Regions from separate parts of the Brasilonema sennae CENA114 genome, predicted to be linked through region 1. Evidence: riboswitches for the same ligand, from Rfam matches in the RefSeq annotation. Region 1 holds a riboswitch; each other region holds the start of a gene.
What was found. Region 1 has a riboswitch for cobalamin ahead of cobG (precorrin-3B synthase). Riboswitches for the same ligand answer to the same signal wherever they lie in the genome.

Region 2: another riboswitch for cobalamin. It lies ahead of DP114_RS21815 (TonB-dependent receptor plug domain-containing protein); the one in region 1 lies ahead of cobG (precorrin-3B synthase).
Region 3: another riboswitch for cobalamin. It lies ahead of DP114_RS19910 (DUF1636 domain-containing protein); the one in region 1 lies ahead of cobG (precorrin-3B synthase).

Annotation. Positions count from the first base shown of each region.
Region 1 covers NZ_CP030118.1:5,054,734-5,058,016, reverse strand. Annotated here, with positions in the region: gene DP114_RS21215 (hypothetical protein) at 1-300, opposite strand, end outside; gene cbiE (precorrin-6y C5,15-methyltransferase (decarboxylating) subunit CbiE) at 564-1,769, opposite strand; cobalamin riboswitch at 1,830-1,984, shown strand; gene cobG (precorrin-3B synthase) at 2,034-3,283, shown strand, end outside.
Region 2 covers NZ_CP030118.1:5,191,706-5,194,988, forward strand. Annotated here, with positions in the region: gene DP114_RS21815 (TonB-dependent receptor plug domain-containing protein) at 1-1,453, opposite strand, end outside; cobalamin riboswitch at 1,473-1,646, opposite strand; gene psbA (photosystem II q(b) protein) at 1,916-2,998, opposite strand.
Region 3 covers NZ_CP030118.1:4,717,164-4,720,446, forward strand. Annotated here, with positions in the region: gene DP114_RS19900 (GNAT family N-acetyltransferase) at 1-449, opposite strand, end outside; gene DP114_RS19905 (hypothetical protein) at 671-823, shown strand; cobalamin riboswitch at 823-966, shown strand; gene DP114_RS19910 (DUF1636 domain-containing protein) at 1,304-1,684, shown strand; gene metE (5-methyltetrahydropteroyltriglutamate--homocysteine S-methyltransferase) at 2,130-3,283, shown strand, end outside.

The DNA of each region.
Region 1 (3,283 bases):
ATAGATCTTTTTAATTCCAAACCAAAAGCTACCAAGAGCTTCAATATGTTGCGCGAGATCAACGAGTAAAAAACACAGCGGCGAATCTCGCATATCTATCCGAGTAATCTGGCTTTCTATATCTGAACTAACTTGGGGTAAAAAATCCTGATAATTCTTTACCCTTAGAGCAATGCTTAGCTCCTCTACCACCTTATCTGGACTGAGCATTACTCCGAGGATAAAGTTATCAATCTCTAATTTATATGGTTGGTGGTAAATTGCTTCAGACTCAACTTTGACTATTATCTGATATAGCATTGGCTTTAATGTTTATGTACATCCTCAGATATCTACTTTAGTAATATGACAAACAAAGTGGTCTTACGGCAAAGCTTATCAGTGGCAGGTCACATATGAGACACAGCCGAAGTTTAAAGCATCCCTTGGCTACAGATCAACAGATCCCTCTTCAGGAAATATAGAGTGAAAATTACAGTATATTTGTGGAGCAAATATACTGTAATTTTATACATCAAGCCCTGTCCACCTGACAAATAACTCGAAAAGATACTCGCTTCCAACTACTTCCTCACCACCCACTGCGTCACCGGCACCATCGGCTTCCACCCCAAAAACCCGCCAATAGGTGCAGCCCGTTGAACAGCAACACGAATCAACTCCCCGCCTACCTGATTGTGCCATTGCAACAACTTCTGCTCACTTTCAATCGTCACAGCATTAGCAACAAAACGCCCTCCCGGACGCAAAGCTTCCCAACACACCTCGAATAAACCTTCTGTTGTTGCACCACCGCCAATAAAGATAGCGTCGGGTTGGGGCAAATCATTCAATGCAGCGGGAGCTTTACCCGCAACAATTTGTAAATAAGGTGTACCAAGGGCGGCGGCGTTGTCAGCAATATATTGTAGTCGGGTGGAATTTTGTTCAATGGCGATCGCCCGACACCGAGAATGACTCCGCATCCACTCAATACCAATCGAACCACACCCCGCACCCACATCCCACAACAACTGTCCCGGTGTGGGAGCTAAAGCAGAAAGTGTTATTGCTCGCACTTCGCGCTTAGTCAACTGTCCATCATGATGATACGCATCATCTGGTAGTCCTGCTAACCGAGGTAAGGGTATAACTCCAGCATCAGCAATACACTCTACAGCGATCGTATTCAAATCAGCTAGTTCTGTTGTCGTCCATGAAGCGGCTGTGCCTGCGATAATTCTCTCCTGAGAACCGCCCATATGTTCTAGGACGGTAATTTTGCTATCACTAAAACCACGTTTTGTCAAGATTTCAGCGACAATTGCTGGGGTTTCCTTGCCTTCGCTTAAAATCAGAAGACGTGCTCCTGGGTAGATAGCCGCTTGGATGAGAGCAGGAGGACGAGCGTTTAAGCTTAATGTCTCTACTTCGGTGAGTGACCATCCTAGTCTGGCACAAGCAAGGCTGAAGGATGAAGGGGCGGGGATGATAGTCATCTCAGAAATAGGAATCTGGCGGGAGAGAGTGACACCGATACCAAAGCACATGGGATCGCCACTTGCCAAAACGCATACAGATTGACCCCGGCGACGGAGAATTTCTTCTATAGAATGACTGATGGGGGAAGTCCAAATGAGTTTTTCTCGTGAATCGTCTGGTGGTAACATGGCGAGATGGCGTTTTCCCCCGACTATCACTTGTGCATGTTCAAGGAGAGAATAGGCAATCGCACTCAATCCCGATAGCCCATCCTCACCAATACCCACTACCGATAACCATTTCTGCATCTGGCGACTAATGGAAGAATCAAGAAGATTTGGCAAAAAGAAGTATGGCTATTATCTCATGCTAAACTACACACTTGGAGTCGGGAAAGTCCGGTGAAATTCCGGTACTGTGCCGCAGCTGTAATCCGATTTTGCTAGTGCTTAGTAGTTGATAAAACACCTAACAACCAACAAATTCGGTTAGTCAGAATGCTGACTCCAAGGGTGTCTTGTACACACAGTTGTTATCTGCTCTCTGCGTCGCACGGGGAAGGAGTTGTAGGCGTGTCTGGTTGTCCTGGTCTTTTTTATCAAACGTCCGCGCGAGATGGTATTTTATCTCGCATCCGTGTACCTGGAGGAATACTGACTAGTCAGCAGTTTCGTGTCATCGCTGACTTAGCTGACGAGTTGGGAACTGGTTACACTAATATTACCAATCGTGCCAACCTCCAAATCCGTGCAATCCGTACAGAGATTCCGGCTAAATTTTTAAGAGTCCTACAAGATATTGGTATAGCTTCAGCCGTTCCAGAGGTTGATCATCTCCGCAATATCATGGGTAGTCCCACGTCTGGCATCGACTTATACGAATTAATTGATACTCGACCTCTCATCAGCAAATTAGATCACTACATTACCACTCACCCAGAGCTAGCGCCACTTTCACCTAAATTCAGCGTTGCTTTTGATGGCGGTGGTTCTGTGTCGATTGGCGAACGATCAAACGATATCGCCCTGACTGCGGTTATGGTTGATAATAACGTTTACTTCCGGCTCAAACTGAACTTGGGTACATCGCTGTTTGAACCATTTATTGATACAGACATCCTGCTAAAACCAGAAGAGTGTGTTGAGGTTGTAGGTGCATTGGCACAAGTCTATTTGCAGCATCTCACACTAGAGATTGGAAACACAATTCCTCATCGCAAGTCACGTCAGCCACGTTTTTGGGAGATTTTGAACAACTTAGGTATAGAAAGATTTCTTCAAAAAGTTGAACGTCATCTTCCCTATCCACTACGGCGTTTTTCTGTGAAAAGCAGTCATACACAAATTAAGGAGGAATATAGAGATATTGGATGCAATGTCTATTCTAAATACCAACACATAGGTGTCCATCCCCAACGACACAAAGGATTGTCCTACATTGGTGTTGTCGTACCAGTTGGTAGATTAAATACTTTACAAATACGTGGGTTAGCGGATATAGCTGAAACCTATGCTAATGCTACACTTAGGCTGACACCTTGGCAAAATCTTTTGATATCAGATATTCCTCAACAGTGGATTCCCAAGATACAAAGTAAAATTGAAAACTTAGGATTGCATTGGTCTGCAACTAATATTCGCAGTGCCCTAGTTGCTTGCGCTGGTAACACCGGATGTGCGTCTTCAGCAACAGATACCAAAAATCATGCCCTAGCATTAGCGCAATACTTGGATGATCGCGTTATTCTTGACCAACCAATCAACATTCACTTCACAGGTTGCGAAAAATCCTGTGCTCAGCATAGCAGGAGCGATATTGCTCT
Region 2 (3,283 bases), 140 kb from region 1:
TCGGTGCGCGGAAATTCCTGATATAGTTAGCTCTAAGGTTAGTGGAGTCAGAAATTGTCCAGCGTGCGCCTACACTAGGTGATGTAAAAGAGCCATCTGCTAAAGAACTAAAATCTTGGCGTAAGCCTAAATTGACACTGAAGCTAGGAGTAAAGTTGATTTCATATCTGGCAAAAAGCGCTCCTTGATCAAGGCTATCGTCGTAGCTGAGGGTTTGTTGTTCAGTGGAATAGTTGAAGGTGCTGTTACGTGCTGAAGTGTTGCGGTAATCAAAACCGTAGACTAAGGTTTGATTTTTCGCAAATTTCCAACTGTGTTGTGTTTGAATTCCGTAAGAGGTTTGCTCGTTATCAAATCGTCGCTGGGATGAAAGTGTCCCACTACGATTCTCAAAACGAGTATTGAGAAAATCGGCGTAAACTCTTGCTGTGATTAGGGAATCGTTTCCTCCTCCTAGTTTTGAGTTCCAGGTTAAATCGGTGAGAACTTGGTCTGTGTATTTGCGATTGTTGTCAGTCAAGGAGTTAAAATAACCTTGTCCAAACTGAGGTTCGGGTATGGGGACTCCTCCTGGAACTCCTTGATTTTTGTTTAAGTATAGGCTTGAGACAGTAAGAGTATTGCGTTTTCCTAAATTCGCCTCCAACTTAACATTAAAGTTGTTGTAGAGAGTGTCATTGTTTTTCCTGGTTCCTTCAAAGTTGGCTTCTGGGATGGAAAAAGGATAATTGTTATCTGCTTCGGTGCGGTTATATCCCACAACCCAAGAAATATCACCTATTTTCCCGCTATTCTGGATAGTCTGTTCATTGAGTCCGTACGCACCCAGAGTCACTCCCGCTTGTGTTGTCACTTTCTCTGTCGGACGACGAGTAATAATGTTAATCACTCCACCCACCGCATCGGAACCGTATAGGGTGGAACCTCCTCCAGGTAAAACTTCTACTCGTTCAATGTTGTTTGTGGTGATTTCTGAAAGGTCAAAACCACCGCCACCAAGATTATTAATCGGTCTCCCATCTAGTAAAATCAATACTTGTTCGGAGTTAGAACCCCGGATAAATTGACCGCTTAATGCGTTCACTTCTGTCCCTACTGTTCCATCAGGTAAGATTCCGGGGAGAAATCGTAGCGCTTCTCTGACGGTTCGCGCACCCTGCGCTTCCATTTCTTCACCTGTAATGACGTAGACTGGACGGGTAGAATCTTTCACTGTCCCCTCTCGACGAAAGGGAGAGAAAACAGGCTGATTCAACACTTTACCTGTGACTGTAATTTCAATAGGGGGTTCTTGTTCATTTGTTGGCGGACTTATGCTTTGTGCTATTTTTTCTGGTTGTGCAATTTCTCCAGCACACACAGCATAGTTCCACAATATCAAAGTCGTCATTGCACTCATACTAGACACAACGACTTTTACCGCACAACGGCAATTAAAAAGAATATTTAGCATCTGTACCTCGCAGACGATTTTATGTTTCTTACCTCAGGCGGGCATTCTGACTTAGAGACAAAAATTTTGAGTCTCATCACAGCTGCGGGACAGTGTCGGATTTTCACCGTTCGCCTACGGCGTGGCGCAGGCATACTTTCCCCGTTACCTCTGATGGCTGAACCCCATCAGAACCTAGGATTTGCTGTAATTTACCATGCTCAATATATCAATGCAAATAAGAATTGTTGCATTTAGCTTGTTGTTATATTGCAAATACAGCGATAGGCGAAAACCCTTATTTATCAGTAGCTTTGACTTTTTCGATGTCACCACAATTATCGAGCTGCAAATTGTGAGCATGCGCTGCATCCATTTTTGACTCCCATCTATTAATCAAATGAAAAAGCGCCCCTCTTATTCGAGAAGGGCGCTTTTCACTTGTAGAGGACGCGAGACATCGCGTCCTTAGGCTATTAAGAATTAGCCGTTGATCGCAGGAGCAGAAAGTGCTACTGGAGCAACTTCTGTGCTAGCTAAGTCGAGGGGGAAGTTGTGAGCGTTACGCTCGTGCATTACTTCCATACCCAAGTTAGCGCGGTTGAGCACATCTGCCCAAGAACCAATCACACGACCTTGAGAATCAATCAACGATTGGTTGAAGTTGAAACCGTTGAGGTTGAATGCCATTGTACTGATGCCCAGGGCGGTAAACCAGATACCGATGACAGGCCATGCAGCCAGGAAGAAGTGCAAGCTGCGGCTGTTGTTAAAGGAAGCGTATTGGAAGATTAAGCGACCAAAGTAGCCGTGAGCAGCAACGATGTTGTAGGTTTCTTCTTCTTGACCGAAGACGTAACCGTAGTTCTGAGATTCGGTTTCGGTTGTTTCACGAACCAAGGAGGAGGTGACCAAAGAACCGTGCATTGCACTGAACAGTGAACCACCGAAGACACCTGCAACGCCGAGCATGTGGAAGGGGTGCATCAAGATGTTGTGCTCTGCTTGGAACACCAACATGAAGTTGAAGGTTCCAGCAATACCCAGAGGCATACCATCAGAGAAGGAACCTTGTCCGAGGGGGTAAATCAGGAATACGGAGGTTGCTGCTGCAACAGGTGCAGAGTAAGCTACGCAAATCCAGGGACGCATACCTAAGCGGTAGGATAACTCCCACTGACGACCTAACCAGCAGAATATGCCAATAAGGAAGTGGAATGCGACGAGCTGGTATGGACCACCGTTGTACAACCACTCATCTAAGGAAGCTGCTTCCCAGATGGGGTAGAAGTGCAAGCCGATGGCGTTGGAGGAAGGAACAACAGCACCAGAGATGATGTTGTTTCCATAGATTAAGGAACCTGCAACTGGCTCACGGATTCCGTCGATGTCAACGGGAGGTGCTGCGATAAAAGCGATGATGAAACAGATGGTAGCGGAGAGGAGGGTGGGAACCATCAGTACACCGAACCAACCTACATATACGCGATTTTCCGTGGAGGTGATCCACTGGCAGAACCGCTCCCATACGTTACCGCTTTCGCGACGTTGTATTGTTGTGGTCATTGTTGTTATAAGTGCGATAAACTTTTTGAGTCTTATTTATCAGGTAAGTCAGTGATTTACCTGTCATTTATAAATTTAGATCAATTCACTTAAACTGAAGTGCTTATTTAATACTTTGTTACATATTATATTTTCTTTAACAAAAGTAAAGTTATTCATAGAAACATAACGATAACTTTTAGAATGTGTTATCTACCAAAGAAAATATAAACCTAAAATTATCTGTTTATTAACAATCAGATCAAAGCATCCCACGGTCAGTGCATCAGTGCTACAAGTAAAAGA
Region 3 (3,283 bases), 340 kb from region 1:
TTCATAAACACAACAGGAACTTTTATCAACTTCTTTGCTAATTGAGATAATCCAAACTTGCGTTTGAGAGATGGTGGTAACTCCTCAAAGGAAATTGCCACAAAACCAAAGCGACTGTAAAACTGCGCCAGTTTCTCACCCAGACACTCTAAATAAAGTGGTTGAGTCGCCTGGGTAATCAAATGCTGTGTCAGAAAACTCCCCAAACCTCGACTTCTCCAAGCTGGTAAGACAACCAAACTACCGAGTTCTTGGGCACCAGAGAAGTTGCGTAATTGTCCGCAAGCGATTAATTGCTTGTTACATTCTATTACCCAGAATTGCTGCCATCGTATTTGGGTAGGGTCAAGTTTTGCGCGCAGTACCAACAACCGAATAGACCAGATATCCTCAGATGTTGCACTGCGAAGCGTACACTCAGTTGGCAAGGACACATTGTTCTGTTTCATAGTTTTTCTTGATTAATGTCACGCTTAAGGAATTTATCCACTGGCTTATATAGCGGTTCTCATTTGAATCACATACACCACTACGAATAATGTAGAGCACGTAAATGTAACGTCTCTACAGTTGTGTATTGCACGCAACCGAGAAGCGCTATGTTTCAACTGTATCCACTTGTTTTGGCGTGACAGATCAGTTGCAAAACAAAGCAATTATAAGGAAGGCGATGCTCCAGCAGGGAGCCGCGCAAGGCGCGATCGCTCACAATCAGCCTCTTGCAAAAGTCAAATTTGGTCAAAAAACCACGCAGGACTCGTGGAAAAACGATGACTTTCCCAAGATTGTGATTGACGACATTTGTGGGATAGAAGTATGGTAAGGTATTGTTATAAAGTCGGTTCTAATGGGGGTCAGCCATTAGAGGTAAGGGGGAAAGTCCGGTGTAAATCCGGCGCTGTCCCGCAACTGTAAAGGAGATAAGTATCTCTCAGCCAGGATGCCCGCCGAAGTTAACTTGTTAGTTCTGCACGTCTGCGAGGTACAGATGAACAATCCCATGAATGTTTTTACAAATTTATACAATTTGCCAGCTTCACGTTCTCATAGTGGCACAGATGCATTCAAGATGATGTCTTGCTACAATAGGCACGGATATACGATTAGTTGACGGTAAAAATTACGACTCTAGGTATAGCTCTCATTCGTACTAGTTTTTTCTAGGTGTAAATGTTTAGAGTTGTTCTTGATAGTTAAGAATTTTTTGCAATAGTTTTCACACAGTCAGCAGGGCTGGACTTTGGTGTTGGCAACACTGTGTGAGATTTGCGGTTTGAACTTCCTCCCATACACTTCAAAATCAATGAGCAACAAACAACATACTTTATTTGTTTGCACGACTTGTGCTAGCACCTGGCAAGACGGCAAGCGAGTTGGTGAAAGTGGTGGTCAACAACTACTACAGCAGCTTCAGGAACTTGCGCAAAACTGGGAATTGCGAAATAATTTCCCAATTCAGGGAGTTGAATGCATGAGTGCTTGTAATCGCTCTTGTGTCATTGCCTTTGCTGCCCAAGATAAATTAACCTATTTGTTTGGCGATTTGCCAGTTGACAGTAGCGCCGAAGCCATTCTGCAATGTGCCAGTCAATACTACGCTAAACCCGATGGTTCACTGCCTTGGTCAGAACGACCCCAAGCACTGAAAAAGGGGATTTTGGCAAAGATTCCACCACTTAATTAAGTGGGCGAAATTAAACCTAACTTGTTGTTCATTGAGGACTGATACCAAATCCGGATCTAATACCCCCTTTGTTATTTAGTCCGCGTAGGCGGACTTTGTTTGTGTAGTCAAGCCAGTGCGTTGGGCAGCTTTGCCGACTTGTAAGCGCAAGGCGCACGCTACGCGAACGCGCAGCGTCTCCGCAGGAGTTAGCACCTGGCGCGCGATTTCTAATCGCCTGGGTTAAAAGGGGGTTAGAAAAGCGGATTTCGGTATGACTAAAAGTTCTCAGTTCCCAATCCCTAGAGCGCCGGTACATTAATCCCAAAAACCCGGTTTATTTGAGTTGAGTATACGAGATCTCAAGTTTTTCGACAGAGAGAAACCGGGTTTTTTGCCTCCTTTTTGACTACTGTAGCGGCGCTGTAGTACCCAAATCATTAGTTTTCATTAATAAGATAAACTTATGCAGATTAAAAGTGCAACATTAGGCTATCCCCGTATTGGTAAAAATAGGGAAGTCAAGAAATCACTAGAAGCCTTTTGGAGTGGAAAGATAGCAGCAGAATCGTTGTTACAAACAGTAACAGAAGTTGAAGAAGCTAACTGGAAAACCCAGTTAGATGCAGGAATTGAAAAAATTGGGATTGGAGATACCACACTCTACGATCATGTACTTGACTGGGCGTTTCGTTTTGGTTTAATTCCCGAACCCTTCCAACAGTTTTCCGGCTTAGAACGCTACTTTGCAATGGCACGAGGGAAAGAAGGAATTCCCGCTCTTGAAATGACAAAGTGGTTCGATACTAACTATCACTATCTTGTCCCTGAAATCGCCTCAGAAATCCTGTCAGCAGATTTCAGCGACTTTTTACAAACAGTGCAGCGCGCCCAAAAGATATTAGGTAAAAGGGCAATCCCCATTATACTTAGTCCCTGTACACTCCTGCGCTTAAGCAAACTAGAATCAAATATTGACGAGGCGGTATCAAAGCTAATACCACTTTACATCAACCTACTTACAGAACTGAAAAATCTGGGAGTAGACGAAGTGCAAATGCACGAACCTGCCTTAGTTTTGGGTGATGCCAATTCCTGGAAAAAACACTTTCAAACAGTTTATAACTCACTTGAGTCTGTAGAACTACCCCTACACCTAGTTACTTACTTTGATGACTTAGGGGAAACCTATCCTTGGGTCATAGAATTACCAGTCAGCGCAATTAGTTTGGACTTCACTCGCGGACGAAACTTAGAGTTAATCAAAACTTACGGTTTCCCTGAAGATAAGCGACTGGGATTAGGAATTATAGATGCCAGAAACATTTGGCAAATTCGTCCAGAACAAGTTCTCTCCGTATTGCAAGAGATTGTAGACAATTTACATGTAAAGTCTCTAGATATTCAGCCATCAGCTTCTTTGCAGTTTGTTCCCTACGATGCTAAAGGAGAAAAACAACTGCCATCAGCATTAAGAAATGTTTTAAGTTTTGCAGAACAGAAACTTCAAGAAGTGGTGTTATTGGCTCGAACAATCATAGGAGACAATACCAAAACAGAGCAAGAATTTCTTGAGTCAAGCTGGAGTCAATTCGAGCAGTTTAGTCCAGTAAATCACTC